3 regions of the Cellvibrio sp. PSBB023 genome follow, and region 1 is predicted to be linked to each of the others. Evidence: predicted binding sites of a transcription regulator. Region 1 holds the regulator's gene; each other region holds the start of a gene.
What was found. Region 1 encodes PhoB, which activates phosphate uptake and scavenging genes when phosphate is short. Its sites were predicted from a motif close to TGTCATAAANNTGTAACA; they were not measured.

Region 1 (9,729 bases):
TCGATGGCAGCGTAGCGCGCACCAAAGATCGCCCACTGGCCACCGGCGCCATTTCCAGCCGAGAGGCGATCGGCTTGTTTATCGGCCTGTGCCTGCTGGCATTTGTATTGGTGCTGATGACTAACCTGCTCACGATCGAATTGTCGGTAGGCGGCTTATTGCTCGCCTTTTGCTACCCGTTTATGAAGCGCCACACCCACCTGCCACAGGTAGTACTGGGCGCCGCATTCGCGTGGGGCGTGCCCATGGCCTACGCTGCTGAAGCGGGTTCGCTGCATGAAAATATCTGGCTGATTTACCTCGCCGTCGTACTCTGGACAGTGGCTTATGACACCTTTTATGCCATGGTAGACCGCGACGACGACTTGAAAATCGGGGTGAAATCCACCGCGATTTTGTTTGGCGAGCAGGATCGCCTCATGACGGCCATACTGCAAATACTGTCGCTCTACGCGCTGATTCTGGTGGGAGACCGCTTTGCATTGGGGCTGCTCTACTACTTGGGCCTGGCGGTGGCAGGTGGTTTGTTTGCGTATCAACAATGGCTGATTCGTTTTCGCGCACGCGAGGCCTGCTTCAAGGCGTTTTTAAACAACAACTGGGTAGGTGTGGCGATATTTGTCGGGGTCGCTACCGATTACTACTTTCGCTAGGACGCACTGAAGTAGCGGCATAAATTTTTAGCCTGTCATAAATATGTAACACTGAACTTATTAAATAAGCTGCAACAATAGCTTCACAAACCCGTGAAGCTTACCCAGGTTTTATCTAGGCAGACAATTATGACCGGTCGTAAAATCCTTATCGTCGACGATGAATCCGCCATTCGCGATATGCTGCGCGTTGCGCTTGAAATGGCTGAATACCAAGTGCTGGAGGCAAGCAATGCGCAGGATGCCCACAGCCTGATTATCGACGAAAAACCCGACCTGATTCTGCTGGATTGGATGATGCCCGGCACCAGCGGCATAGAACTGGCGCGTCGCCTGAAGCGCGATGAAGTCACCGCCAGCACCCCCATTATCATGCTCACCGCCAAGGGCGAAGAGGACAACAAAATCCAGGGGCTGGAAGTAGGCGCCGACGATTACATCACCAAACCCTTTTCGCCGCGCGAACTGGTTGCCCGCCTGAAAGCGGTTCTGCGCCGCGCCGACCCGCAAATTACCGCTGCGCCCATCACCGTGCAGGGCCTGTGCCTGGACCCGGCCAGTCACCGCGTGACCATCCACGATCAGTCAGTCGATATGGGGCCCACCGAATATCGCCTGCTGGAGTTTTTTCTCACCCATCAAGAAAGAGCCTATACTCGCAGCCAACTGCTGGATCATGTGTGGGGCGGCAATGTGTATGTGGAGGAGCGCACGGTCGATGTGCATATCCGCCGCCTGCGCAAAGCGCTGACCATCGACGGTCACGAAGACCTGATCCAGACCGTACGCGGAACAGGCTATCGCTTCTCCACCCGCATCGAAGCCTGATTACCCTGAATTCGCACAAAGAGACGGACAGTCCTGCAAGACACGCCGTAAATCCATCCCTGGAGGCTCATCGTCGGGATCCATCCCTCCGATGGTCTTGCAGGACTGTCCGTCTCTTTGTGCTCGCTTTTGTGCCACGAGGTTTAGGTCTTGTTAAAAGGTTTCAGCGCTGAACTCCAGCGCATTCTGATTATTCTCGCCATTTGCAGTGTGGTCGGTTTTTTCAGCGACAACTACGCACTCTGGCTGCTACTGGGCTGCGGCGCCTACATTGTGTGGATGCTGTGGCAGATGCGCCGCCTGAACCTATGGCTGCTCAAACGCGAGAGCGAACACCCGCCCGAGGCCAGTGGTATCTGGGGGCAGATTTTCGACAACATCTACCAGTTGCAGCGCGACCAGCGCATTGAAAAAGATAACCTGCAAGCCGTGATCAAGCGCATTCAGGAAATCAGCTCTGCCCTCAAGGATGGTCTGATTATTCTGGACGCCCGCGGCCACCTGGATTTCTGGAATCCCGCCGCCCATCGCATGCTCGCCCTGAATACCAAAGACCAGGGCCAATCGGTCATCAATTTTATTCGTCACCCCAAGTTTGTGACCTATTTTGAAGAGGGCAATTACGGTGAGCCACTGGAAATTCCCTCGCCGCGTTTTCCCTCCAAATACCTGCAATTTCAAATCACGCCCTTTGGTAAACACGAGCGCTTGATTGTGGTGCGTGATGTGACGCAATTGCACAACCTGGAAAAAATGCGCCAGGATTTTATCGCCAACGTCTCCCATGAATTGCGTACACCACTGACAGTGATCAACGGCTACGTGGAAACCCTCGCCGATAACAACACAGTGCGCAGTTGGGATAAACCGCTACAGCAAATGCTGCAGCAAGCCAAACGCATGTCGCTCCTGATCAACGATTTATTGGTGCTGTCCAAACTGGAGACGACGGAAGCGGGCCATAATCACAAGCCCATCAATATCGAACAATTGCTCAGCATTGTAAAAAGTGAAGCTGAAGTACTCAGCAAGGAAAAAAATCAGCAACTCACGCTGGTGTGCAACAACACAACACGCCCACTGTTGCTGCCGGGCAATGAAAAGGAACTGCACAGTGCCTTTTCCAATTTAGTGATTAACGCCATCAAATACACCCAGGAAGAAGGGCGCATTACGATTTTGTTATGGCAGGATCAAAAGAATTTCTACATCTCGGTCAGCGATAATGGCCCCGGCATAGAAGCCCAACATATTCCGCGCTTGACCGAGCGCTTTTACCGCGTTGATGCCAGCCGCAATAGCGGCACTGGTGGCACAGGATTAGGTCTGGCGATTGTAAAACACGTATTAATGCGCCATTACGCCGAGTTAAAAATTACCAGCGAATTGGGCAAAGGCAGTATGTTTATTTGCGTCTTTGCACTGCCGCAGTAACAACCCGCAACGACTGCATTCATTATTTTTTATCGCATTTGCGCCTCACACCACAAAAGTGATGCGCATCACAATTTTTTCAGCTTTGCAGCAAACGTATTTTTTTCCTCCGCATTAATCACAATTAATGCCAAAACTCGAACGCTTTACCCAAACTATTACTGTCCAAACTGAAAGTCGAACTCGCCAGTACAACGTTGTCATTTTAGACTCACCGCTGATGCAAAATTCCCTGGCGCCACCCTGCCGGGAATGACTGCACTGAAGTTGCCGCGTCACTCAAGTGACACCGGTTATTATTATTTACTTCCCGTAGGAGAGATTCAGAGTGAACAACATCAATAAGTGGCACTCACGCCTCAGCCTTAAAAACTGCGGTGTATCCGCCTTAATCATCAGCCTCAGTTCATTGTTTGCCATCGCCGATGCCAGCGCACATGGTTATGTATCATCGCCTAAAAGCCGTGTGATTCAGTGTAAAGAAAACGGCATTGAAAACCCGACTCACCCAGCCTGTATCGCCGCCAAAGCGGCCGGTAACGGCGGCCTCTACACCCCACAGGAAGTGGCTGTCGGCGGTGTGCGCGACAACCACGAATACTTTATTCCGGATGGCCGTCTTTGCTCCGTAGGCCGCTCTAACCTTTATGGTATGGATTTAGCGCGCACCGACTGGCCAGCGACCAACGTCAGTGCAGGCCCATTGCAATTTGTGTGGACTAACACTGCTGCACACAAAACCATGTACTTCCGTTACTACATCACCAAAGAAGGTTACAACCACGCGCAACCACTGCGCTGGTCTGATCTGGAATTGATTCACGATTCAGGTAAAGCGGATCAGGAACAATTCTCTTACCACACCGTTCAGATGCCACAACGTACTGGCCGTCACATCGTATACAGCATCTGGCAACGTGACTGGGAAAGAGACGCAGCTGAAGGCTTCTATCAATGTATTGACGTAAACTACGGCAATGGTAATGGCGGTGGAAACTCTTCAGTAGCGTCCTCCGTGGCCTCGACTAGCTCAAACTCCTCGACTGGTTCCAGCATTTCCAATAACACCTGTGCTGGCTTGGGTATCTGGAATCCAACCATTGCTTACCAAAACCCAACCCAAGTACAACACAACGGCAAGCGTTACCAGGCTAACTACTGGACTCAAGGTAACAACCCGGAGAGCAGCAATGGCCAATACGCTCACTGGCTGGATTTGGGAGCATGCGGTGGCTCCACCACTTCATCCACACCGTCCAGTGTTGCGCCTAGCTCATCCAGCCGTTCCAGCTCCAGCGTTGCACCCAGTTCATCCAGCGTAGCCTCATCTGTCTCTACCGGTAACTGCACATCTCCCGCCTACGTAAATGGTGCTACCTACGCGACCGGCGCTAAAGTCGTTAATGCGGGCAGTGAGTATCAATGTACTGTTGGCGGCTGGTGTACTGTTGGCGGCCCCTATGCGCCAGGTACTGGCTGGGCATGGCAAAATGCCTGGTCGCTGGTACGCAGCTGCCAGTAATCGCACCTGCTTGACCGGAACTGTCCTGCAAGTCTGTTCCGGACTGCATAAAAAAACGGCCATCCTCAGGGATGGCCGTTTTTTTCACCCACCCATTACACCAGCGGTGGCTGCTCGCCCGGTGATTCCTGTTGGAACTGCAAGCGCGCCAGTTGTTGATAAAGCTCACTCTGCGCCAGTAATTCAGTGTGGGTGCCCGTCGCCACAATGCGCCCTTGCTGCAACACCAGAATACGATCCGCATTGACTACCGTGGACAAGCGGTGCGCAATCATAATGGTGGTGCGATTTTGCATGAGCCGCTCCAGCGCCTGCTGTACCACCTGCTCGCTATTGGAATCCAGTGCACTGGTGGCCTCATCCAGCAACAGGATGGGTCGATCCGCCAGAATTGCACGCGCGATGGCGATACGCTGTTTTTGCCCGCCGGACAAGCGCACACCACGCTCCCCCAAATAGGTATCCAATCCCTCTGGCAATTGGGTGATAAATTCCAGCGCAAATGCCGCCTCACACGCGGCGATGACTTGCTCGTCAGTCGCCTCCGGCTGAGCGTAACGCACGTTGTCGCGCACACTGGCAGCGAAGATCACCGGATCCTGCGGCACCAAGGCAATGCGCGCACGCACCGCGTGCAGGTCGGCATCTTTCAGATCGACGCCATCGAGCAGCACATGACCGCCCGCTGGATCATAAAAGCGTTGCAGCAGTTGGAATACCGTGGTTTTGCCCGCACCGGATGGGCCGACCAGGGCAATTTTTTCACCGGGATTTACCCGCAAATCAAATCCCGCAAATACTGGTGTATCCGGCCGGGAAGGGTAAGCAAAATGCACCGCGCGCATCTCCACCAAACCGGCAGCGGGTTGCGGCAAGGGCAGGGGATCTGTACACAGTGGCAAGCTGGAAGGTGTCGCCAGCAGCTCCACCAGACGCTCGGTCGCACCGGCAGCGCGCTGCAACTCGCCAATCACCTCCGAAATCGTGCCCATGGCACTGGCCACAATTACCGCATAAAAAATAAAGGCCGACAGCTCGCCCGCGCTGATCCGCCCCTCCAATACATCGTGGCCACCGACCCATAAAATCAGGGCCACCGCACTGAATACCAGGGTAATCACTGCCGCCACTAACAGCGCTCGCTGCTGTACCCGTTTGACGCCAGTGGCAAAGGTCGCCTCCACCCGCTGATTAAACACAGAACCCGCCGCCGCTTCATGCCCATAAGCCTGTACTGTGCGAATTTCGTGGATCACCTCGTCGGTATAAGCGCCAACATGGGCCACCGAATCCTGACTCGCGCGCGCCAATCTGCGTACCCGACGCCCAAAGGCAATGATCGGCACCAGCACAAACGGAATCGCCACCAGCACCAACGCCATTAACTTCAAGCTGGTCACCGCCAACATCACCAGACCGCCGAGCAATAAGAGTGCGTTACGCAACGCCATGGAGACGCTGGAACCAATCACCGTCTCCAACTGGGTGGTGTCATTGGTCAGGCGCGAGAGCACATCGCCCGTACGATTCTGCTCAAAAAATACCGGCGACAAGGTCAGCAGGTGGGCGAACACCCGGCGACGCAAATCAGCCGTAATGCGCTCCCCCAACCAGGAGACCAGATAAAAACGGGCATAGGTCGCCACCGACATCAGCAAAATGACGCCCAACAATCCCAATAAGGCGATATTGAGCAACTCCGCACTCCCTGCCACAAACCCCTTATCGATCACCTGTTTAAGGCCCTGCCCGATCAACAACACACAACCGGCCGCAATCACCAAGGCAAGCAGCGCAGCGGCAATACGGGATTTATAAGGCATGAGTAAATCGACCAGAATCTGGCGGCGAGTCAAAGCAGTGGACATAAGAATTCCCAAAGGGAGTGACAGATCAGCAGGAGATTGGGGGAGCGGAATCTAAATACAAGCAGCGGGGGAGTGAGTGGTGACCTTTGTCAGGCCGGGGGGGCAGTCATAAAATAGCGGCAATAAAAAAGGCGAGATTCTCATCTCGCCTTTTTAATCACACTTCTAAATCCGTAAGGAATTAGATAGCGGTGATGTTTTCAGCCTGTGGGCCTTTTTGGCCTTGGGTCACAGTGAAGCTAACTTTTTGGCCTTCGGCCAGGGTTTTGAAGCCTGAACCAGAAATAGCGCTGAAGTGAGCGAAAACATCTGGGCCAGATTCTTGTTCGATGAAACCAAAACCTTTAGCTTCGTTGAACCATTTTACAGTGCCAGTAGTAGTTTTAGACATAGTGTTACCTATTAATACAAAAGTAAGGATTACCCCGAGGGGCGATTGTGCTGGAAATGTGGGAATTACTTATGTAAACAGGACAAAATTCTATTACTGGAACTTCGAAATGTGGTGCATAAATATTAGACGTACTTTCAAGCTGAGCCCAAGTCTACACGCCTTTGAGGCAAAGTCAATCATTTAACTTTTCCCGGCGCTGTCACCCGTGCGGGGCGCAGAAGGTATAATTCCCGGGCATTTATTTTGGCGGAAATCATCATGTTGTCATTCTTAAAACGCAGCTTCTTATTACTGGTAATCTGTTTTTCCAACACCACTCTGGCGCAGACCGGCACCTTCACCTTGTCCGATTGGCCCGCCACGGCAGCGACCTTAAAACCCCTGTACGTAAAAGCGATTATGGAACAAGCGGGCATCCATCAAGTTTCATTTACGCGCGACGCCAACTTTTATGTGGCCGAGCTGGATAAGTTTGCACAATTCGCGCAGGACAAGAATTATCGCCCCTATTTAAAAACATCCGTTGCGCAAAACCTGGCAACCCTTGCCGTAGTGAATTGCGATTGGCACAACGGCGTTGCGCCCTGGGAATTTGCCCAGAAGTATTTGGGCAATGAACAACTCGCGCTATTGCAACCGCTCTATGCGGAAGCCATCGCCAAATTACAAAACAATTGTGAGTGATGGCTCCATCTATCTAAAAATTGGTTGAATTTGTTTTACTCGCGGGGCTCTTTATTGTGCGGCGCAGAGCGTAGGATGCCCCATATCCTCTCGCTCTCTTTGCGGTTCCCTGTTTTGTTATGACTCGTCAATCACACCCTTATTTAATTGTGCTGCTCGCGGCAGTTATTGCGACTACGCCACTGGCGGTGGATATGTACCTGCCCGCCATGCCTGCTATCGCCAATGATTTGCACACACACATAGGTACAGTGCAGCAATCCCTGAGCATTTTTCTCGCTGCCTATGGCACCGGCATGCTGCTCTTTGGCCCGCTGGCGGATTCACTCGGACGGCGCCCCCTGGCTATTCTGGGTTTAACCGGTTTTACCTTGAGCAGTATTGCGCTGGCACTGGTAAACGACCCGCAACTGTTTTTGCTACTGCGCGCCACACAGGCATTTTGTGGCGCGGCCGCCACAGTGGTGGTGCCGGGCTTTGTGCGCCAGTTGTATCAGGAGCACACCGCCAAAGGCATGTCTTATTTATCCATGATGATGATGTTGGCACCGCTACTCGCACCGGGTATTGGCAGTGTGATTTTATGGTTCAGCGATTGGCGCAGTATTTTTATTGTGCTGGCCCTTTATGGCGCGATGATTTTTGCACTGGTGTGGAAATGGTTGCCGGAAATCAGCCAGCCGATCACGCGTGAAGATGCACCGCGCCCCGGATTTTTTAGCGGCTATCGGGTAGTGTTTTCCAATCGCAGCGCACGCCCCATGATTATGAGCATGATGTTTGGCTCCTTTTCATTTTTTTGTTTTATCACCGGCGTGTCATTTGTGTACATCAATTATTTTGGTGTGAGTGAACAAACCTTTAGCCTGCTATTCGGGTTGAATGTGATTTGTTTAATGCTGGCGAATTTTATTAATAGCCGTCTGGTTACACGCCTTGGTCCATTGCGTATGCTGCGTAGCGGTTTGCTGATTGCGCTGATCAGTGCCTTGTCACTGTGTCTGATCAATTATTGGCAATTGGACATTCTCTGGACGGTATTGAGCATAGCGCCACTGATGGGCGCACTCACCTTAATGTCCACCAATGCGGATGCCATTGTGCTCATGAAATTTCCACACAATAGCGGTACAGCCACCGCCGTGACTGGCACCTTACGCTTTGGTAGCGGCGCGGTTGCCGGGCCACTGCTCGCTTATTTCTACACAGGCACAGCCATGCCACTGGCGCTGTTAATGCTCAGTGGTGTGGCTGCCGTTGGCCTCTGCCAACTCTGGTATTGGTTTATCGAACCATCGCCCGCACCGGGCGCTCACTGAGTGACGTTTATGCACGAACAAAAAAATAACCCGCTCCACGGACTGACACTGGAAGCGATAGTCACCCGCCTTGTTGAACACTATGGCTGGGATGCACTGGGGCAATTGATTAGCATCCGCTGCTTCCAAAGTGACCCGAGCGTGAAATCCAGTTTGAAATTTTTGCGCAAAACCCCTTGGGCGCGCGAAAAAGTAGAGCAGCTGTATCTCTCCACCGATTTTTCATAAGCCCTATTTTTTGTACGGTGTTTGACGCGCATCAAACACCGCTGGCGCCAAGGCCCTATGCTAGCCACTTTGTATTCAGGACATTACTGGCATGAGTCAGGCAAGCATCACACGCGACAAAGCGCATTTTTTGTATAACAAGGATGGCCACCAATGCATTCAATTTTCCGATTTGGTGGTAGGCGAGGGCATTCAAGCCAATCAGTTTTTAATTATTGATAATAACCGCGCGGCGCTGATTGATCCCGGCGGCGATTTAACCTACACACCGCTTAATATTGAATTGGGCAAACGGGTTAAAACCCATCAACTGGATTATATTTTTGCCTCACACCAGGACCCGGACATTATTGCATCGCTGCCACGCTGGATGATGTATACCCAATGCCAGGTGGTCACTTCCAAACTCTGGTCGCGATTTTTACCGCACCTGGCCTCGCAATATATTACCCAACAACTGAACCACAATCTGGATGAACGCATTATTGCCATGCCCGATAAAGGTGGCGCTATTGCATTTGGCCGCGGCGAGATAATTGTATTGCCCGCACATTTTTTACATTCTGTGGGCAATTTTCATTTTTATGATCCGGTGAGTAAAATTTTATTCAGCGGCGATATGGGCGCCTCACTGGTGGAGGAACACGCCGAACAAGCCGTTGCGGATTTTGATGCACACATTCCCCACATGCTCGGGTTTCACCAGCGCTATATGGCCAGTAACAAAGCCTGTCGTCTCTGGGCAAATATGGTACGCGAGATGGATGTAAACATGATGGTGCCGCAACACGGCAGTCCC
Region 2 (9,729 bases), 420 kb from region 1:
GGCAGTCAGTTTTGCCGATCTGGGGTTGATCGTCATCGATGAACAGCATCGATTTGGTGTACATCAGCGGCTAAGTCTCTCGGAAAAAGGCACCAATAGCGACGAGCAGCATAGGGCTGGCATGTTGCGTCCCCATCAGCTCATTATGACCGCCACTCCCATTCCGCGCACTTTGGCGATGAGCGCTTACGCCGATTTGGATTGTTCGGTCATCGACGAACTGCCTCCCGGGCGTACGCCGATTACTACCGTGGTGATCAGCGATAATCGCCGCGAGGAAGTGATTGAGCGGGTGCGCCTTGCCTGTGAGCAGGGGCGACAGGCCTACTGGGTATGCACCCTGATCGAGGAATCCGAAGCCCTAGAAGCACAAGCCGCCGAGGCGACAGCGGCGAATCTCATTGAGTCCCTGCCGCATTTGCGCATTGGGCTGATCCACGGGCGCTTGAAACCGGTGGAAAAAGAGGCGGTGATGGCGGCTTTCAAGGCCAACACCCTGGATTTGCTGGTGGCCACCACGGTCATTGAAGTGGGTGTGGATGTGCCCAACGCCTGCTTGATGATTATCGAAAACCCCGAGCGCCTTGGCCTTGCGCAATTGCACCAATTGCGTGGGCGGGTCGGGCGCGGGTCGGAGGCCAGTCACTGCGTACTGCTTTATGGTTCGCCCCTGTCGCAAAATGGCCGCGAGCGGCTGCGGGTGATGCGAGAAAGTAGTGATGGTTTTTATATCGCCGAACAGGATTTACAACTGCGCGGCCCCGGTGAAGTGCTGGGCACCCGCCAGACCGGGGAAATGCAATTCAAGATTGCCGACCTTCAGCGCGATGGCCACTTGCTGCCGGTTGTCAAAGATGCCGCCTTGTTGTTGATGAGCGATTACCCGCAACTGTGCGAACAACTGGTATTGCGCTGGCTGGGGCAAAACCAGCGCTACCTCCAGGTTTGATCATCCGACGGGTTTGATCGCACCTTGAACGCTCTGGCGCGTTTTTCATTCAATATAGTGAACGCCGTCGTATTTTTTGGCACACAGAATCGCTTTTGCAGCTGGATTGTTATTCGGCACCGATAAAACTCGGCTATGCTTGGAACTACTATGTGAGGGGGAGGGGGGTATTCATAATTCTTCCTGGGCGCTATATGAGAAATGGTTTTGCTGCATTACACTCGTGGTCACGACTAGCTCAGGAGTCGCCTAACCCCATGTTTATCAATCAGTTATCTTCAACCAGAGGAGTAGGCCGTGCCAGTCCCTTCCAGTGTTCAATCATTGCTCAGCAAGCAAAATGTGCATTATCAGATTTCTGAGGTGCCGCTCGATGAGAATGAAAGAGCACTTTGGCATGACCAGCATTTACGCACTATGAGCGCTGCCAAATCAGTCATTCTGCAAGATACCAAGGGTCGTGTTCAGGTTATTTATGCCGCTGACCGCCTGTTGGACCTCAAAGCCGTGAATCGCCATTTAGGCCGCGAGCTGCACGCTGCCAAGCCGGAGGATGTCCATAAATTTTGCCTGTCCCACAACCTGCAATCTATACCGGCGCTGCCCAAGCTGGCCGGCCTCCTGACGCTGATTGACCGCAGTCTGGTGGAGCGCAATGAATTGCTGGCGGATTCGGGCGACGAGAAACAACTGTTGCGCTTCAGCCGTGAAGAGTTCCAGCAGATTATGGACGATGCAACCATTTGCGATATCGCCGTGCCGCTGGAGCCACTGGAAGTTGACGATACCAGCAGCAGCGATGCCGACCAGATCCTGGGTGCTGTGCGCAACTTCACCCAATTGCGCATCAAACAGCGCCTGGAAGAAACCCTGGAATTGCCGCCACTGTCAGATACCGCCCAGCGCATTATCAAGCTGCGCGTAAACCCCAATGCGGATATCAGCGATCTGGCACAAATCGTGGAAACCGATCCCAGCCTTGCGGCACAGGTAGTGAGTTGGGCGGCATCGCCTTACTATTCGGCCCCGGGCAAAATCAAATCCATCCACGACGCCATAGTACGGGTGCTGGGGTTTGATATGGTACTTAATCTGGCGCTGGGTTTGTCGCTGGGCAAAGCCATGACTATCCCCAAAGAAGGCCCTCATGGCGCCCTGCCTTACTGGCAGCAAGCGGTCTATATGGCGGCCACCATTGAAGGGCTGGTCACGGCAATTCCGCGCGACCATCGCCCCAGTTTTGGTATGGCCTACCTCTGCGGCCTGCTGCACAACTTTGGCTATTTGATTCTGGCGGAAGTCTTCCCGCCTTATTTCCACAATTACTGCGAGCTGGCCGATGCTAATCCCCATGTGGACCATCAGGTGATTGAGCGCCATCTGTTGGGCATTACCCGCGAGCAACTGGGTGCTTCACTCATGTCGCTTTGGTCTATGCCGGAGGAAGTGGTTGTGGGCCTGCGCTATCAAACCAACCCGCATTATCAGGGGGAATATGCCACCTACGCCAAACTGATTTTTGTCGCCCAGCGTCTGTTGCAGCAACACAGCATTGGTCGCGGCCCCAAAGTGGCGATTCCGCCCCAGGTGTTTGAGGATTTGCATTTGGATCCGGAAAAAGCCTATACCACCGTGGCGAATATTATCGAGAGCAGCGATGATTTGAAGCACATCGCCAATGAGCTGGCACCCCATCATTAAGCGGACCTGTGTTTGCCGGCTGTGATACCAAAACCCCTTTTGCGAGGGGTTTTGTGTTTATAGTGTGACCTGATTTATCCACAGAGGCATGAGCCTCGGCCTGACAAGTGAGAGAGTGTTGATGACTAATTTATTTCCCGCCGCCGATGCGGCTGCCATTTTGGTTGAGCGCCGTATTCAGGGCACTCAAGGTGATGCGTTACCGGTTGCATGCCGTCCGCAGAATCTGGAGCAGGCGCTGGCGATTCAAGCGGCTGTGACGGAGCGCTGGTGTGAGCAGATGGACGACAGTATCGGCGGCTGGAAGTGCCTGTTGCCGCCGGAAGGCAAGTTGGTGATTGGCCCTATTTATACCCGCACCATCGATTCTGTAGCGCCGGTCAGCCTGTGGACCAAAACCTCCCCGAGGGTGAACGCGCGCGTATCGAGCCGGAGTTGGCTTTCTTCTTCGGCAAGGATCTCCCCCCGCGACCCGAACCCTATACGGCAGAAGAGGTGGATGCCGCCATCGCCCGCACCCACATGGCACTGGAGCTGATCAATAGCCGCTACAGCGATCCGGCCAGTTGCGAATTTCCGGAAATGCTCGCTGACGGGCTGGTGAATCAAGGCCTGTTCATTGGTCCGGAAGTGGATTCCGGCAGCGCGCGCAGCGCCAGCAGTTTTACCGTGACCATGACCTGTGCCAATGGCGAGGTGATAGAGCGTCAGGGGCAGCACCCCAATACCCATCCGCGAGCGCCGCTCTACTGGCTGGCAGAATTTTTGCGCAGCCGTGGCCAGGGCATAGTGGCGGGGCAGGCGGTGATTACCGGTTCTTACGCGGGCGTGATTGAGGTGCCCGTGAATACGGATATTCAAATTGACTATGCGGGATTAGGGCGTATGAACGTCAGTTTTACCGCAAAGGCAGCCCGTTAAACAGGAGTCATTATGAGCGATACCCAACCCTTTTTTTCCTGTGAAATCCCGGTGCGCTGGGGTGATATGGATGCCTACGGCCATGTGAACAACACCCTCTATTTTCGCTATTTTGAAGAGGCGCGTTTTTTGTGGATGCTGGAAAAAGGCCTGCCGCTCAAGAGCGATACCCATCCAGTGGTGGTGACCATTGGCTGCACCTTTATGCGCCCGATTTTCCACCCGGATCTGCTGCGTATCGATGTGTTCCTGAGTGAGCCGGGGCGCTCCAGCTTTATGGTCAAGTATCTGGTTTACACCCAGGCACAGCCCGACACACCCGCTGCCGAAGGTTATTCCAAGGTGGTATGGGTGAGTGCGACAGACGGCAAATCGGTGCCCCTGCCCGACACTGTGCGCAGCTGGTTTGAGGCGTAGCGATGCCCCTGTGGCTGGAGGCGGGCTTTTGGGGATTTGTCGCATCCAGTGCGCTGCTGATTGGTGCGCTCTTGGGGTGGTTTATCCGCTTTTCAGCCAAAACTGTCGCCTATGTAATGGCATTTGGCAGCGGTATTCTGGTTGCTGCCCTCAGTTTTGAACTGGTGGGCAGCTCGCTGGAGCAGGTCAGTATCCTGTGGATTGCGGGCGGCTTTATGGCCGGTGCACTGGTGTTTTCGCTGATCAACCATCAGCTCAACCTGCCCGCAGTGAAGCACCGCAAGCGCTTTCAGCATCAGCCGCCCGTGGCATCCAATACCGGTATGGCGATTGCGGCAGGCACCCTGCTCGACGGTATTCCCGAATCCATCGCCATCGGCCTGCTGGTTGCCAGTGGTGGCAAGCTCAGTGTGGCCACTATCGCGGCGATTTTTATCTCCAACATTCCCGAAGCCTTATCCAGCACGGCGGGCATGCGCCGTGGCGGGCGCGGTGGCTGGTTTATCCTGCGGTTGTGGCTGGGCATTGCTGTGTGTTCGGGAGTGTTTGCGGTTATTGGCGCAGTGTTTTTTGGCTCTGCGCCTGCCCATATCAAGGCTTTGGTAACCTGTGTGGCGGCGGGCGGTATTTTTGCGATGGTGGTGGAAACCATGATTCCTGAAGCCTTCGCCGAAACCCATGAAATGTCGGGGCTGGTGGCGGCGCTGGGTTTTGTGGTGGCCGTGGCATTGCAGGCGCTGGAAGCCTGAAACCCGGCTAGTTAATCGCTGTCGCCTGCATAGCGGTCATTTCAGCTCAACCTCTTTTTCCCCGGGATCACCCGGCGGTCATCTGTTTGTCACATGGGTAGGTCAAAAACAGCGCTCTTGTGCCAGGTCTGGCCATCTATTGATTAGGGGATTGCTGTTATGCGTTTGACTCGTCGTCACTTTCTTAAAAATGCCAGTGCTACCGCCATTGCCTTGGGTGGTTTACGCAGCTTGCAATTGCAGGCGCAGGTCTATGCGCAAGACCCGGTGTATGGCCTTGATAAGGTTGGCCAACTACTGGCCGATCCCGCTGGAATTCTCAATTTGCCGCGCGACTTTAGCTACAAAGTGATTTCCCGCACCGGGGATCGCATGAGCGACGGTCTGATTACTCCCGGTGCACTGGATGGCATGGCGGCCTTTCCGCTACCGGGTGATGCCAGCAAATGCATTTTGGTGCGCAATCACGAGCTGGATTCCGTTGGCGATGAAGTGGATGCCTTTGGTGGCGATAAGGATCTGGCCCGTAAACAGGCGGGCGCCAAGAGTTACGATTTCCTGGGCGATCTACCTGTTAACGGCGGCACCAGCACCCTGATCTACAGCCATCGCAGCCAGCGAATAGAGCGCAGCCACCTGAGCTTGGTCGGCACTGTGCGCAACTGCGCTGGCGGCGCCACGCCTTGGGGTAGTTGGTTGAGTTGCGAAGAGACACTGCTGGGTAAAGCCCAGGGGTATGGCCGCGAACACGGGTACATTTTTGAAGTGCCCTCGCTCAGCAAAGGGCTGGTAGATGCGGTGCCACTGACAGCAATGGGCCGGTTTGTACACGAGGCGGCAGCGGTGGATAGCACCAGCGGCATTGTGTACTTGTCGGAAGATACGGATCGCAGCCTGTTTTACCGCTTTATCCCCACAACCCCCGGCAAACTGGTGGCAGGTGGGCGTTTGCAGGCGCTGGCGATTCGCGGTTGGCCAAGTGCCAATACCCGCAATTGGCCTGAAGATGCCGCCGACAACAAGGCTCAAGCTGTAGCCATGCGCCAGCGATTTAGCTGCGAGTGGGTGGATTTGGACGAAGTCACCGCGCCCGAGGGCGATTTGAACATCCGTGGCGAAGCCAAGGGTGCCGCCATTTTTGCGCGCGGTGAAGGTTTGGCTTTTGCCCTGCGCGACGACAAAACCCGAGAGGTGCTGTTTGCTGCCACCAGCGGCGGCCCGCTCAAAATTGGCCAGGTGTGGCGCTATGAACCCAGCCCTTTTGAAGGCACGGCGCGCGAAGCGGAGCAGCCGGGGGTCATGGAATTGCTTTACGAAACCCATAACCGTGCGATTCTGGAATCCTGTGACAACCTTGCCGTTGCGCCCTGGGGCGATCTGATCATCTGCGAGGATAGCTATTCCGACACGCCCGATACCGTCAACTACCTGCGCGGCCTCACCCCTGATGGGCGCATCTACACCCTGGCGATGAACGCTCATCCCGATAAAGGCGAATTCTGCGGTGCTTGCTTCTCGCCCGACGGCACTACCTTATTCGTCAATATCCAGCGCCCCGGCCTGACCCTCGCCATTACCGGCCCTTGGGGTAATTTGCGCAGTCGCGCCAAGGGTATGGATAAACTCGGTTAAGCCTCGTTTCAGGCGGGGTGTCGCTGCTCCAGTGCTTGCCATTGAATGGTATCGCTGTGATGCAACAGGCGCATCACGCCCTGGTGATCCTCTACCAGGGCGGTGCAGCTTTCGATCCAATCGCCGCAATTGGCATAGCGCAATCCACCTTCCTCGCGCAGCGCCGGGTAGTGGATATGGCCGCAGACCACACCGTCATAGCCGCGTCGTTTGGCCTCCGCCAGCGCCTCTTTTTCGTAGGTTGCAATGGCCGCCTTGGCGCCTTTGATATTGCTTTTAATCAGGCCCGCCAGCGAAAAATAAGGCCGCCCCACCAACTTGCGCAGCCGGTCTGACCAACGGTTGATAAACAACAGCAGCTCGTAGCCGTGATCGCCAATCACGCGTTTGAGCCAACTGTGGTTGATATAGGCATCCATGGCATCGCCGTGCATGACCAGCAGGCGCTTGCCATCGGCGGTGACGTATTCGTGTTCATGGGCGATTTCGATAGGGCCAAATAGTTCGCCGCTGAAGTGGCGCATAGGGTCATCGTGATTGCCCGGTACATAGACCACACGCATCCCCTTGGCTGCCAGTTCGTAGAACTTGAGCATCACCTGATAGTGCTTGGCGGGCCAGCAAAAGCGGCGTTTGAGCGACCACAAATCCACAATATCACCGACCAGATAAAGTGTGTCGCAGTGGATACGGTTGAGAAAGTCCAGCAGGTAGTCCACCTTGCAATCGCGGAAGCCCAAGTGGATATCGGAAATCCACACGGTGCGGGCGTTGATCAAACTGCTGGTGGGTTTAGGTGCTGCATCGGTGGCAGTGGCGACCAGAGGCAGGGTGGCAGCGAGGGGGTTGGCAGAGGTCTTCATAGTGCGTTTCCTGAGCTGTTTCGCTGCATACTGCGGCGAAAAGATGACGAAAACGCAACATTTTGATGAAGTTTGAGTGACAATCAGCCCAGTTTATCCAGCGCGACTTGCACCTCGTTCTGCTGTAGCCAGCCCAGCACTGCCTGGCGGCTTTCCAGCATTTGCTCGTAGGTTTGCACCACCATCGGGTTGGGGTTGGGTTGCTGCTGCAACAAGGCAATGCGGGATTCCAAAAACAGTATGTCACTTTGGACTTTGTTGGCGACATCCTGTGTATTGAACGCCTGTTTTCCTATATTGAGGGTGGTCATGGATTCTATCCTTGCTGACTTAGCCGCCACTCCAGCCATTGGATGCGGCACGACAGGTGACAGTATCTACCAAGGTGGAATGTGAAAACAGTCGCAAATTTCCCGGATTTTTGTGCGCTTTGGCTTACAAAACCATCCGGGTTGATTTAACTCTGCTGTTTTTTGAGCAGGGTCAGGCTAAACATGGCGGTGGCAGATAAAACGATGGCTGGCCCGGCGGGGCTGTCCCACCAGTAGGATGCACCCAGCCCGGCCAGTACCGCCACCATGCCCAGCAGGCTGGCGATAACCGCCATCTGCTCCGGGGTGCGGCTCAGGCGACGGCTGGCGGCGGCGGGAATAATCAGCAGGGCGGTAATCAGCAGCACACCTACTACTTTCATCGCAATCGCAATCACCAGCGCCATTAACAGCATCAGCGCGGTGCGCACACGCACTACCGGAACGCCTTCTACCTGCGCCAACTCTTCATGCACGGTAATCGCCAGCAGGGGGCGCCAGAGCCAGATCAAGGCACCCAGTACCGCGAGGGAAATCACCCAAATACTGATCACATCGCCCTGGCTGACGGACAATATATCGCCGAACAAATAGGCCAGCAGGTCGATGCGGCTCTCGCTGAAAATACTGACACAGACCAGGCCGAGTGCGAGGGTAGAGTGGGAGAGAATACCGAGCAGGGTATCGGTGGCGAGGAAGCGGTTGTTTTGCAGGGCCACCAGAATCAGCGCCAACAGCAGGCAGCCGAGGGCGATGGCGAGGTTGAGGTTGATGTCGAGCAGCAGGCCAAAGGTCACACCCAGCAGTGCGGAGTGGGCGAGGGTATCGCCAAAGTAGGCCATGCGCCGCCACACGGCAAAGGCGCCCAGTGGGCCAGCAACCAATGCAACCGCGATACCGGCGAGCAGGGCGAGCAATAAAAAATCAGGCATGGTGGTCGTGTCCGCAGGAATCGCTACAACTGCCAGCAGTGTGGACATGGGCGCCTTTGGGGCGGATCACATTGCCGTGGGTATCGTGTTGGTGGTCGTGGTGATGGGTGTAAATCGCGACTTGCGGCGCCACTTGTGCGCCAATCACATCACCAAACAGCGCAAGGTAGGCCGGGTCGTTAGTGACCTGTTCCGGGTGGCCATGGCAGCACACATGCTGGTTGAGGCAAATGACCGTATCGGTCGTCGCCATCACCAAATGCAGGTCGTGGGAAACCAGTAATACGCCGCATTGGCGCTGGTTGCGAATCTCGTTAATCAGTGCATAAAGCGCCGACTGGCCGCCCACATCCACCCCTTGCACTGGCTCATCCAATACCAGTAATTGCGGGTCGCGCAGCAGTGCGCGGGCGAGTAATACCCGCTGGGTTTCGCCACCGGAAAGGGATTGGATTGGCATATCAATGAGCTTATCGATGCCGGTCAATTGCAAAATCTCGCCCAAATCCACCCGCGGTTTGCCGCCCAGTGCCAGAAAGCGCGCTACTGTCAGCGGCAGGCTGGCATCCAGGTGGAGCTTTTGAGGCATATAACCAATGCGCAAGTCCGGTGCTTTTTCGATGCTGCCTTCATCGATGCTGATCAAGCCCAGCACCGCGCGCACCAAGGTAGTTTTGCCTGCGCCGTTGGGGCCAATCAGGGTGATGATCTTGCCTGCGGCGAGATCCAGATCGGCATTCTGCAAAATATGTCGCCCATTGCGCACCACACCCAGACCGCGCGCCTTAATCAGCAGTTCACTCATGCCAGTGCCCGCTCCGGTGCATGACTGGCGCAGTTAGCGCACAGGCCGGACACTTCCAGTGCCTGGGTTTCCACGGTAAACCCGGCTTCCCGGGCGACACTGAGAATCTGCTCGCTGAGCGCTGGCTGATCCAGCTCCACGGCTATGCCGCAGTGGCGACAAATCAGGAAATGGCTTTGGTGTTGGATATTCGGTGATGGGCAGCCAATAAAGGCGTTGAGCACATTAATGCGATGGATCAGCCCCTGCTCCAGCAGGAAATCCAGCGCGCGATACACCGTCGGCGGTGCCACCCGACGGGTATTGGCCTTGGCCAGCATCTCCATCAAGGTATAGGCGCCCAGTGGCTTATGGTTTTGCCAGATCAACTCCAGCACCTGTAAACGCAAGTCCGTCAGGCGGACGCCACGGCTCACACACAGCAGGCGCGCGGCTTCCAGCGCATCGCT
Region 3 (9,729 bases), 1.1 Mb from region 1:
AGAGCAAAAGCTGCAGGCGCACCTGTTAAATACAACATCAGCAAAATAGAACCCGGCGCTATGGTCACTGTAGAGTGGCGCGGCAAGCCGGTATTTATTGTGCGTCGTACCCAAGCCGCATTGGATAGTTTGAAAGCGGTTGAGGCGCAAGGCGTACTCTTGGACCCGGAATCCAAAGAAGCCCAGCAGCCAGCCTACGCGCAGAATGAAGCGCGTGCGATTAACAAAGAATTTGCCATTTTGCTGGGAATTTGTACGCACCTTGGCTGTGCGCCTATGTTCAGGCCTGACGTAGGAGCTGCCGATTTGGGTGGCGATAAATGGCAAGGCGGCTTCTTTTGTCCTTGCCATGGTTCCAAATACGACCTGGCAGGTCGTGTTTATTCCGGTGTACCTGCTCCTCTCAACCTCGAAGTTCCTCCTCATCGTTATGAGAGCGACTCTGTAGTTGTGATTGGCGAAGATCAGGAGGCTTGATATGAATTGGTTAACAGGTTTGTGGCAGTGGGTTGATAAGCGTCTGCCAGTACAGCGCGCGTGGGACACCCACATGGGCAAATACTATGCGCCCAAAAACTTCAACTTCTGGTATTTCTTCGGTGTTCTGTCGCTGTTGGTATTGGTTAACCAGTTGGTTACCGGTATTTGGTTGACTATGAGTTATAACCCATCCGCTGAAGGTGCTTTTGCCTCTGTTGAATACATTATGCGCGATGTGGATTACGGTTGGTTGCTGCGTTATATGCACTCCACCGGCGCCTCTGCGTTCTTCGTTGTTGTTTACCTGCACATGTTCCGCGGCATGATGTACGGATCCTACAAAGCCCCACGGGAATTGGTGTGGATCTTCGGGATGACTATTTATCTGGTCCTGATGGCAGAAGCCTTTATGGGTTATGTGTTGCCATGGGGACAAATGTCTTACTGGGGGGCACAGGTAATCGTATCCTTGTTTGGTGCGATTCCAGTGGTGGGCGATGGCTTGGTTGAGTGGATTCGCGGTGACTACCTCATCTCCGGCATCACCTTGAACCGTTTCTTTGCCTTGCACGTTGTGGCGCTGCCGATTGTACTGCTGGCACTGGTAGTCATGCATATTCTGGCGCTGCACGAAGTAGGTTCCAACAACCCCGATGGTGTTGAAATCAAAAAGAACAAAGATGAAAACGGCATTCCACGCGACGGCGTTCCTTTCCATCCTTTCTACACCGTGCACGACTTGGTTGGTATTACTGTATTCCTGTTTGCCTTCTGCTTCATTATGTTCTTCATGCCGGAAATGGGCGGTTTCTTCCTGGAATACGCTAACTTTGAAGAAGCAAACAACCTGAAAACCCCAACCCATATTGCACCGGTTTGGTACTTCACCCCTTTCTATGCGGTATTGCGTGCAGTAACTCTGCAAATCGAAGTCGGCCCAATGGTTCTGACTGCAAAACTGTTGGGCTTTGTGGCGATGGGTGCGGCGATTGCGCTCCTGTTTGTACTGCCCTGGTTTGATCGCAGCAAAGTGAAATCCATGCGTTACCGTGGTCATATCCCTCGCATCATGCTGATTGCCTTTGCCGCTATGTTTGTGGTGTTGGGTTATTTGGGTGTGAAGGCGCCTACCGAAGGCAGAACCTTGTTGTCGCAAATTGCTACCGCATTCTACTTTGCTTACTTCCTGACTATGCCTGTATGGACCACCACCAGCCCAGAGAAAGCGAAATCAAAAGCCTCCTGGATTGTCTCTGGTGTGTTTGCCGTAATCTTTGCATGGATGGGTGTGGACTATATTGGCGGTGATGTTCCGGCGATTTTGTTGGTGCTGTGCTTTGTGTTGGCTGTGATTTTTGCCGTATTGCCAGCCTTGGCTGCGCGCGATAAAGATTTGGTTGAACCCACTCGCACCCAAGCGAAAGGCCTGCCTGCCATTGTGGTACTTGCTGGTTTTGCGCTCTTCCTGATTTTGATGATTGTGCCAATCAAAGCTGTAGCGGCGGGCGGTGCATTTGATTGCGGCGCTATTCCGTGTGACAAAATGGAGCCCGATTTGCGTAACAAAGAGTCATTGCAAAGTGGCGCCAAATACTTTGTGAACTACTGCATGGGGTGTCACTCGGCCAAATATTCTCGCTTTGAGCGCATTGCCGATGACCTGGATATCCCGCACAGTGCCATGGAAGAGAATTTGATTTTTGGCGGTCAACGCATTGGTCAGTTGATGGAAATTGCGATGAAGCCACAACAATCCAAAGTCTGGTTTGGTGTTGCACCACCGGATTTGACGCTGGTTGCCCGTGCGCGTTCACCGGAGTGGTTGTACACCTATCTGCGCAACTTCTACAAAGATGAAACCCGCCCCTGGGGTGTTAACAACCGCGTATTCCCGAACGTCGGTATGCCTCACGTCCTGATTGGCCCACAAGGTCTGTTGGAGTGCGGTGCAGGTCCAAAACTGAATCATCACGGCGGTGCATTGCGCAACGATGTGGGTGAAGTGGAAATGGACGAGCACTGCGGCGCTTTGGTGGAAGGTAAAGTAAAAGGCACTATGACAACCGCTGAGTATGACAAGGCGATGTATGATCTGGTGAACTTCCTTGAGTACCTTGCCGAGCCAGTGGCAGTTAAGCGTGAAGCGATTGGTTATTATGTTTTAGGCTTTTTGGTTATTCTGTTTATCTTTGTTTACTTCCTGAACCGTGAGTTCTGGCGAGAAATTCACTGATTGCAGTAAATGACACCCAAAAGGGCGACTTAGGTCGCCCTTTTTGTTTAAGCCCTGTTGGTTTTATAAAGCACCAAAACAGGGTAAATTGCAGCTTGTCTCGCCCTGATCAGACCAAGGAAATACTTATGTCCATGACGTCCAGTCGCCCTTATTTTTTACGTGCTGTCTATGAGTGGATTTTGGATAACAACTGCACACCCCATATTTTGGTTGATGCCCATGTGACCGGAACCCAGGTGCCCCAGCAGCACGTCAACAAAGACGGCCAGATTATTCTGAATATTTCCCCCTCGGCGATTAAAGACTTTTTTATGGACAATACCGCCGTGTCGTTTAATGCGCGTTTTAGCGGTGTAGTTAATAATCTCTACATCCCTTGCGGTGCCATTTTGGGCATTTATGCCCGTGAAAACGGGCAGGGCATGATGTTTGAACCCGAGCCAAATCCTGCACCACCGCCACCGCCACCCAGCGGTCCTACACCCGTGCCCAGTGGCGGCGGTACAAGTACGTCGGGTGATGCTCCACCCGCCAAGCGACCCGGTTTGCGCGTGGTTAAATAACGCCTCTGCATACCCCCCTTAAACACCAGCTTCGGCTGGTGTTTTGCTATTTGTCTGGTGATGGAGCAATACACGCTGGGCGTGTGACGTTTGTGCGACACATTTGTGACAAAAATTTCTGCTGGTCACATAACTGTCATATTTGCTGGGTAAAGTGATTATCACTGAAGGGATAACCCTTCACGGTTAGACACACTATTCATTACTCATGTAATCACTGATGGAGCGCTCTATGAACGCTATGAAAATTATGAAAGGGTTGGTTTTGGCCGGCTCTATGGTTTGTGCCACTGCATTGCAGGCTGCAATTGACCCAGCGCTGCCAGAGTACAAAGCCACTACCGGTGTATCCGGTAACGTTAACTCAATCGGTTCAGACACGCTTAATAACCTGATGACGCTCTGGGCAGAGGATTTCAAAAAGTGGTATCCCAACGTCAATATCCAGATTCAAGGTGCCGGTTCTTCTACTGCACCACCAGCCTTGACGGAAGGTACTGCCAACTTCGGCCCTATGAGCCGCGCAATGAAAACCGAAGAAATCCAGGCGTTTGAAGCCAAGCATGGTTACAAGCCAACGGCTGTGCCTGTGGCGATTGACGTGCTCGCTGTGTATGTCAATAAAGATAACCCGATTGAAGGCCTGAGCATTCCCCAGGTGGATGCTATTTTCTCTGCTACACGCAAGTGCGGCGGTGCCAAAGACCTGACCCGTTGGGGGGATGTAGGTTTGACCGGTGCATGGGTAAATCGCGATTTCACCATCTATAGCCGTAACGCGGTATCAGGCACTTACGGTTACTTTAAAGATGAAGCTCTGTGTAAAGGCGATTTCAAATCCAGCATTCTTGAGCAGCCCGGTTCAGCATCGGTAGTGCAGGGTGTTTCTGAATCTATCAACGGCATTGGTTACTCTGGTATTGGTTACATTACCTCTGGTGTGCGCGCTGTTCCCCTGTCCAAAAAAGATGGTCAGCCTTATATCGCTGCAGATGCCACTCACGCCCTGGACGGTTCTTACCCCCTGTCGCGCGTACTGTTCATGTACATCAACAAGCACCCGAACCGCCCGTTGGATGCGATTCAGTTAGAGTTTGTAAAACTGATCCTTTCCAAACAAGGTCAGGAAACCGTTGTTCGCGATGGCTATATTCCATTGCCAGCCACTATGGTTAACAAAGCCCTGGCTGACTTGCAGAAATAATTGTTGCGCTATTAATCCCGCGTGATTGCCATAAAAAAACGCCGACTTGTTCGGCGTTTTTTTATGGATGAAGCCAGAGAGAAATATGACAGTCGGATGACAGTTTTCGGGGTTTTGTAACAAAAGTGTCATCTTCGATTGCTAGGATTCTTGTGCCAGACGATAAACAGGTGAGTAGACCATGTCCGAACCCATTACAGCGGCAAAGCCAATCCAGAGCCTGATGCCCAATCGCGAGCAGCGCAGTAAATTGCGCAGCATTCGCAAATTTAAAGATCAATTATCGCGTTACGGGGTAATGTCCGCCGGACTTGCCGTCGTGTTTTCGCTTGGGTTGATTTTCTTTTACTTGTTTTCCGAGATTGCGCCGCTGTTTCGCGGTGCGTCGGTTGAACCTATTCACAGTTACACCTCAGCCCAATTACAACAGCAGGCCACCGATCCAACAGAGCACCTGACGTTAGAGCGCTATGAGGAAATCGGAGCAAGTTTCAAGCGCAGTGGTGCCGTACATTTTTTTAATGTCAGCGATGGCAGTCAGGTACTGAATGCCCAAGTACCTCATGCGACGGATGCCAGCTTTACCCGTATTGCCACCAGCACCCCGGATTACGGTTTGGTCGCCTATGGTTACAGCAATGGCCAGGTTGCCGTCATCAAAGCGGATTATGCTCTCAGCTATCCACAAGACAAACGCCAAATCACACCCAGTCTGTTATTCCCCTTGGGTGATGCTCCCTTGCAGTTGGATGAGCAGGGCTCTGCATTGACACAGTTGGCGGTGCAAGAGACGGGCAGCGGGATTGTGTTGGCGGCAATGACGGCTGACCAGCGTTTGCTGCTGGCGATTTACAGCAGCAGCCACAACATGATTACCGGCGATGTGAGTATCAATCAGGAAGTGTTTCCCCTGCCGTCATTGCCGGCAGGAAGCAAGCCGATTGCCATACAAATCGACGACCGTGCACAGCATATAGTTATAGCGACTGATCAGTCGCAACTGGTGTTGTACAACGTGATTAATCCCAGCGATGTAAAAGTGCAGCCGCCAGTAGTGATTGGCGATGGCAAGATCACACGGATGGAATTTTTAGTGGGCACTGCCTCGCTGATTATTGGTACTGACAAGGGCGCCCTGAGCCAATGGTTTCTGGTGCGCAACCCGGACAATATTTATGAGCTGAAATATGTACGCGGGTTTGATGCGCTGGCTGGTGCGATTACCCGCATTACACCTGAACATGCGCGTCGCGGTTTCTGGGCGGGCGATGACAAGGGCAATATCGGTATTTATTACGCGACCTCCCAGCGCACATTGTTGATTGAATCGGTGAGTGATCATCCCATCAAGCAACTCGCTATTTCACCTATTCACAATCGCAGTTTGTTGTTGGATGAAACCGACACCTTGAGCGTGGCAAATGTCTGGAACAAACACCCTGAAGTTTCATTCAGTTCACTCTGGAAAAAAGTGTGGTACGAGGGCCGCGATGCGCCGGAATATATTTGGCAAGCGTCCTCAGGCAGTGACAACTTTGAAGCCAAAATGAGTTTTGTGCCGCTCTCTGTTGGTACATTAAAAGCCGCATTTTTTGCCATGTTGTTTGCAATTCCACTGGGAGTCATGGGCGCTATCTATACCGCCTATTTTATGACTCCCAAACTGCGTGGCCTGGTAAAACCAACCATCGAAATCATGGAGGCGCTACCCACGGTAATCCTCGGGTTTCTGGCCGGTTTGTGGCTGGCACCGTTTGTGGAAGATCACCTGCCGGCGATATTTGGCATCCTGATTTTGCTGCCGGTCATTATGTTGGTGACGGGTTATGCATGGAGTCGCTGCCCCGAGTCACTGCGTAATCGCGTGCCAGAGGGATGGGAGGCTGTCATTCTGGTGCTACCCATTATCCTCACGGTATGGGCTTGCGTTGCCGCCAGTCCGTTTACAGAGGTCTGGTTTTTTGACGGCAGCATGCGTCAGTGGTTTACCGAAAATGGAATCGACTACAGCCAACGCAACGCCTTGGTGGTAGGTATTGTGATGGGCTTTGCGGTCATCCCCACTATTTTCTCTATCGCCGAAGACGCCGTATTCAGTGTGCCACGTCACCTGACCCAAGGTTCATTGGCGCTCGGTGCAACCCGCTGGCAAACCGTAGTTGGCGTGGTATTGCCCACTGCCAGTCCAGGTATTTTCTCGGCGATGATGATGGGCTTTGGTCGCGCTGTGGGGGAGACCATGATTGTGCTTATGGCCACCGGTAACAGTCCGGTTGTGAACTTTAATATCTTTGAGGGCATGCGTACCTTCTCGGCCAACATTGCGGTGGAGTTGCCGGAAACCGCCGTGGCCAGCACCCACTTCCGGGTATTGTTTTTAGCCGCATTGGTGTTATTGGCGCTCACTTTTGTGATGAATACTCTGGCAGAAGTGATACGTCAGCGCTTACGCAAACGCTACAGCAACTTGTAATTGGTGATAAATCCGATGAAAAAATTGGCAAGTAAAAATAGCTCCTGGTTTAGTAGCGGATCGCCCTGGATATGGTTAAACGGTGGTGCAATCGCGCTGTGTATGATCATGGTTATCGGCCTGCTTGGGTTGATTGCGGTACGGGGCTTTGGTCACTTTTGGCCCGCTGACATTTTGCAAACCAGCATTGTGGATCGCACCGGCCAGACTCACATCATCATGGGCGAAGCGGTGCGCGATGAAGTTATTCCTGCGGCGGTAGCGCGCGATGGTGGTTACGAGATTGCCGACGATGTTGAGTTAATTACCCGTCACCTGTTCAAGATGGGTAACCGCGATATCAGTGGCCGCGATTTTGTGTGGTACCTGGATATTGGCATGAAGCCCTGGGAATACCCGACTGATGCGGTCGCGATTGAGCGCCGTGAGTGGGGCAACTTTTATGGCTACCCCGTTGCGATTAAAGAAGGCGAGCAACAAGTCAGTGAACTGGCTAACGCTGACTTCTGGATGCAACTGGATCAACGTTTGACGCGTGCACTGGATTTACATGCGCAGGTACATCGCATAGAGAAAGTCGATATTGGTCGCATCAATAAGCGCATGGATGACCTGCGTCTTGAGCGCCGTCGTTTGGAATTAAACGGTGTGCAGGGCGCGGCAATGGCGGCGGCTGATGCCGAATTTGCCGAGCGTCGTGCCGCCTTGGAAGCGGAATATGCGGTAGTGAAAAAAGCGCGCGACGACATACTCGCGCAAGCAACACGCGACAAGTTGATGGTGCGCACTGCAGATGGCAAGCAAGCTGTTATTGGTTTTGATCACATAGTGCGCGTCACCCGTCCCAATGTACTGGGGGTGTTTGGCAAGTTGGGTCAATACTTTGATCGCCTCTGGGAATTCCTGGCTGACGAGCCGCGCGAGGCGAATACGGAAGGCGGTATTTTCCCCGCTATTTTTGGCACCATCACTATGGTGATTGTGATGTCGATTATGGTTACGCCGCTGGGAATTCTCGCCGCTATTTATCTGCGTGAATATGCAAAGCAAGGCACGCTGTTAAAAATTATCCGCATCTCGGTATACAACCTTGCCGGTGTGCCATCGATTGTGTACGGCGTATTTGGTTTGGGATTTTTTGTGTACATCCTGGGGGCAGTATCGATCAACTGTTTTATCCTGAATCGCTGCCTGCTCCTACCTTTGGTACACCGGGATTATTTTGGGCGTCGCTCACGCTGGCACTCTTGACCCTGCCCATTGTTATCGTCTCTACCGAGGAAGGTTTGTCGCGTATTCCCAGCACAATTCGCCAAGGCAGTTTGGCCTTGGGCGCAACCAAAGCGGAAACCCTGTGGAAAGTGGTGGTACCGCTGGCGACACCGGCCATGTTGACGGGTTTGATTTTGGCAATTGCCCGCGCTGCCGGTGAAGTGGCGCCACTGATGTTGGTGGGTGTGGTTAAGTTGGCACCGGCGTTACCAGTGGATGGCAACTATCCCTATCTGCATCTGGATCAAAAAATTATGCACCTGGGGTTCCATATTTACGATGTGGGTTTCCAGAGCCCGAACGTGGAGGCGGCACGCCCCTTGGTCTATGCCACCTCACTTACCTTGGTCCTGCTGATTATGATCCTCAATATTACGGCGATCAAAATCCGCAACAGTTTGCGTGAAAAGTATCGTGGTGCATCCGATTAAGCGGATACCGGTTGCACTTGCGCATTAACAAAAATTCTCTAGTGATTTTACTTTTGTCTTTAAAACAGCAGGCACCTATATGACCCCGACTGCACTGGTGGAACCCATCAAGCTTGAAGTGAAAAACCTCAACTTGTACTACGATCAAAAGCGCGCATTGAATAATGTGAGCATGAAAATTCCTGAGAAAAAAGTGACTGCATTTATCGGTCCTTCAGGCTGTGGAAAATCCACACTGTTACGTTGTTTTAATCGCATGAATGATTTGGTGGATTCCTGCCGTGTGGAAGGTGAAATCCTGCTCGACGGTGAAAATATTTACGAAAAAAGTGTGGATGTCGCTGAGCTGCGTCGTCAGGTCGGCATGGTGTTCCAAAAGCCGAATCCTTTTCCTAAATCGATATATGAAAATGTCGCTTACGGGTTGCGTTTGCAAGGTGTCAAATCCAAGCGTGTACTGGATGAGGTCGTAGAAAATTCACTCAAAGGCGCTGCACTTTGGGATGAGGTAAAGGATCGTCTGCATGAAAATGCCTTCGGTTTATCAGGCGGGCAGCAGCAGCGTTTGGTCATTGCACGCGCGATTGCTATTGAGCCGGAAGTCATTCTGCTCGATGAACCAGCGTCAGCGCTCGACCCGATTTCCACGCTGAAAATTGAAGAATTGATTAACGAATTAAAGCACCAATACACCATCGTAATTGTGACGCACAGTATGCAGCAGGCGGCGCGCGTTTCCGATTACACGGCGTTTATGTACATGGGCGATTTGATTGAACACGATCTTACCGACACAGTGTTTACCAACCCCAGTAAAAAACAAACCGAAGACTACATCACTGGCCGTTACGGTTAATGCGGAGGCGCATCATGGTTATGGATATTACAAGTCACACTCATCATATCTCGCAACAGTACAACATAGAGCTGGAAGCGATTCGCACTCACCTGTCGGAAATGGGCGGTATGGCCCAGCGTCAGGTGAACGATGCCATCCAGGCGCTGATTGACGCTGACGTGGAGCGCGCCGAGCAGGTGGTTCGCTCGGACACCAAAGTCAACACTATGGA

Region 2: a site for PhoB is predicted at 4,814-4,831, ahead of B0D95_RS15520 (alkaline phosphatase PhoX). Genes of this name have one in related genera too.
Region 3: a site for PhoB is predicted at 3,373-3,390, ahead of B0D95_RS09290 (PstS family phosphate ABC transporter substrate-binding protein). Genes of this name have one in related genera too.

Annotation. Positions count from the first base shown of each region.
Region 1 is NZ_CP019799.1:3,170,600-3,180,328, forward strand. Features, by position in the region: gene ubiA (4-hydroxybenzoate octaprenyltransferase) at 1-653, shown strand, start outside; gene phoB (phosphate regulon transcriptional regulator PhoB) at 783-1,481, shown strand; gene phoR (phosphate regulon sensor histidine kinase PhoR) at 1,632-2,915, shown strand; gene B0D95_RS13810 (lytic polysaccharide monooxygenase) at 3,244-4,437, shown strand; gene B0D95_RS13815 (ABC transporter transmembrane domain-containing protein) at 4,533-6,305, opposite strand; gene B0D95_RS13820 (cold-shock protein) at 6,487-6,696, opposite strand; gene B0D95_RS13825 (hypothetical protein) at 6,958-7,383, shown strand; gene B0D95_RS13830 (Bcr/CflA family multidrug efflux MFS transporter) at 7,503-8,702, shown strand; gene B0D95_RS13835 (VF530 family DNA-binding protein) at 8,712-8,930, shown strand; gene B0D95_RS13840 (MBL fold metallo-hydrolase) at 9,022-9,729, shown strand, end outside.
Region 2 is NZ_CP019799.1:3,591,613-3,601,341, forward strand. Features, by position in the region: gene recG (ATP-dependent DNA helicase RecG) at 1-949, shown strand, start outside; gene B0D95_RS15500 (HDOD domain-containing protein) at 1,247-2,650, shown strand; gene B0D95_RS20860 (hypothetical protein) at 2,772-3,188, shown strand; gene B0D95_RS20865 (hypothetical protein) at 3,146-3,571, shown strand; gene B0D95_RS15510 (thioesterase family protein) at 3,584-3,988, shown strand; gene B0D95_RS15515 (ZIP family metal transporter) at 3,991-4,737, shown strand; gene B0D95_RS15520 (alkaline phosphatase PhoX) at 4,897-6,369, shown strand; gene B0D95_RS15525 (UDP-2,3-diacylglucosamine diphosphatase) at 6,378-7,232, opposite strand; gene B0D95_RS15530 (hypothetical protein) at 7,316-7,543, opposite strand; gene znuB (zinc ABC transporter permease subunit ZnuB) at 7,690-8,475, opposite strand; gene znuC (zinc ABC transporter ATP-binding protein ZnuC) at 8,468-9,280, opposite strand; gene B0D95_RS15545 (Fur family transcriptional regulator) at 9,277-9,729, opposite strand, start outside.
Region 3 is NZ_CP019799.1:2,093,200-2,102,928, reverse strand. Features, by position in the region: gene petA (ubiquinol-cytochrome c reductase iron-sulfur subunit) at 1-477, shown strand, start outside; gene B0D95_RS09300 (ubiquinol-cytochrome c reductase) at 479-2,713, shown strand; gene B0D95_RS09295 (ClpXP protease specificity-enhancing factor) at 2,842-3,279, shown strand; gene B0D95_RS09290 (PstS family phosphate ABC transporter substrate-binding protein) at 3,512-4,483, shown strand; gene B0D95_RS09285 (ABC transporter permease subunit) at 4,665-6,956, shown strand; gene B0D95_RS09280 (hypothetical protein) at 6,972-8,207, shown strand; gene B0D95_RS21110 (PstA family ABC transporter permease) at 8,204-8,659, shown strand; gene pstB (phosphate ABC transporter ATP-binding protein PstB) at 8,739-9,515, shown strand; gene phoU (phosphate signaling complex protein PhoU) at 9,536-9,729, shown strand, end outside.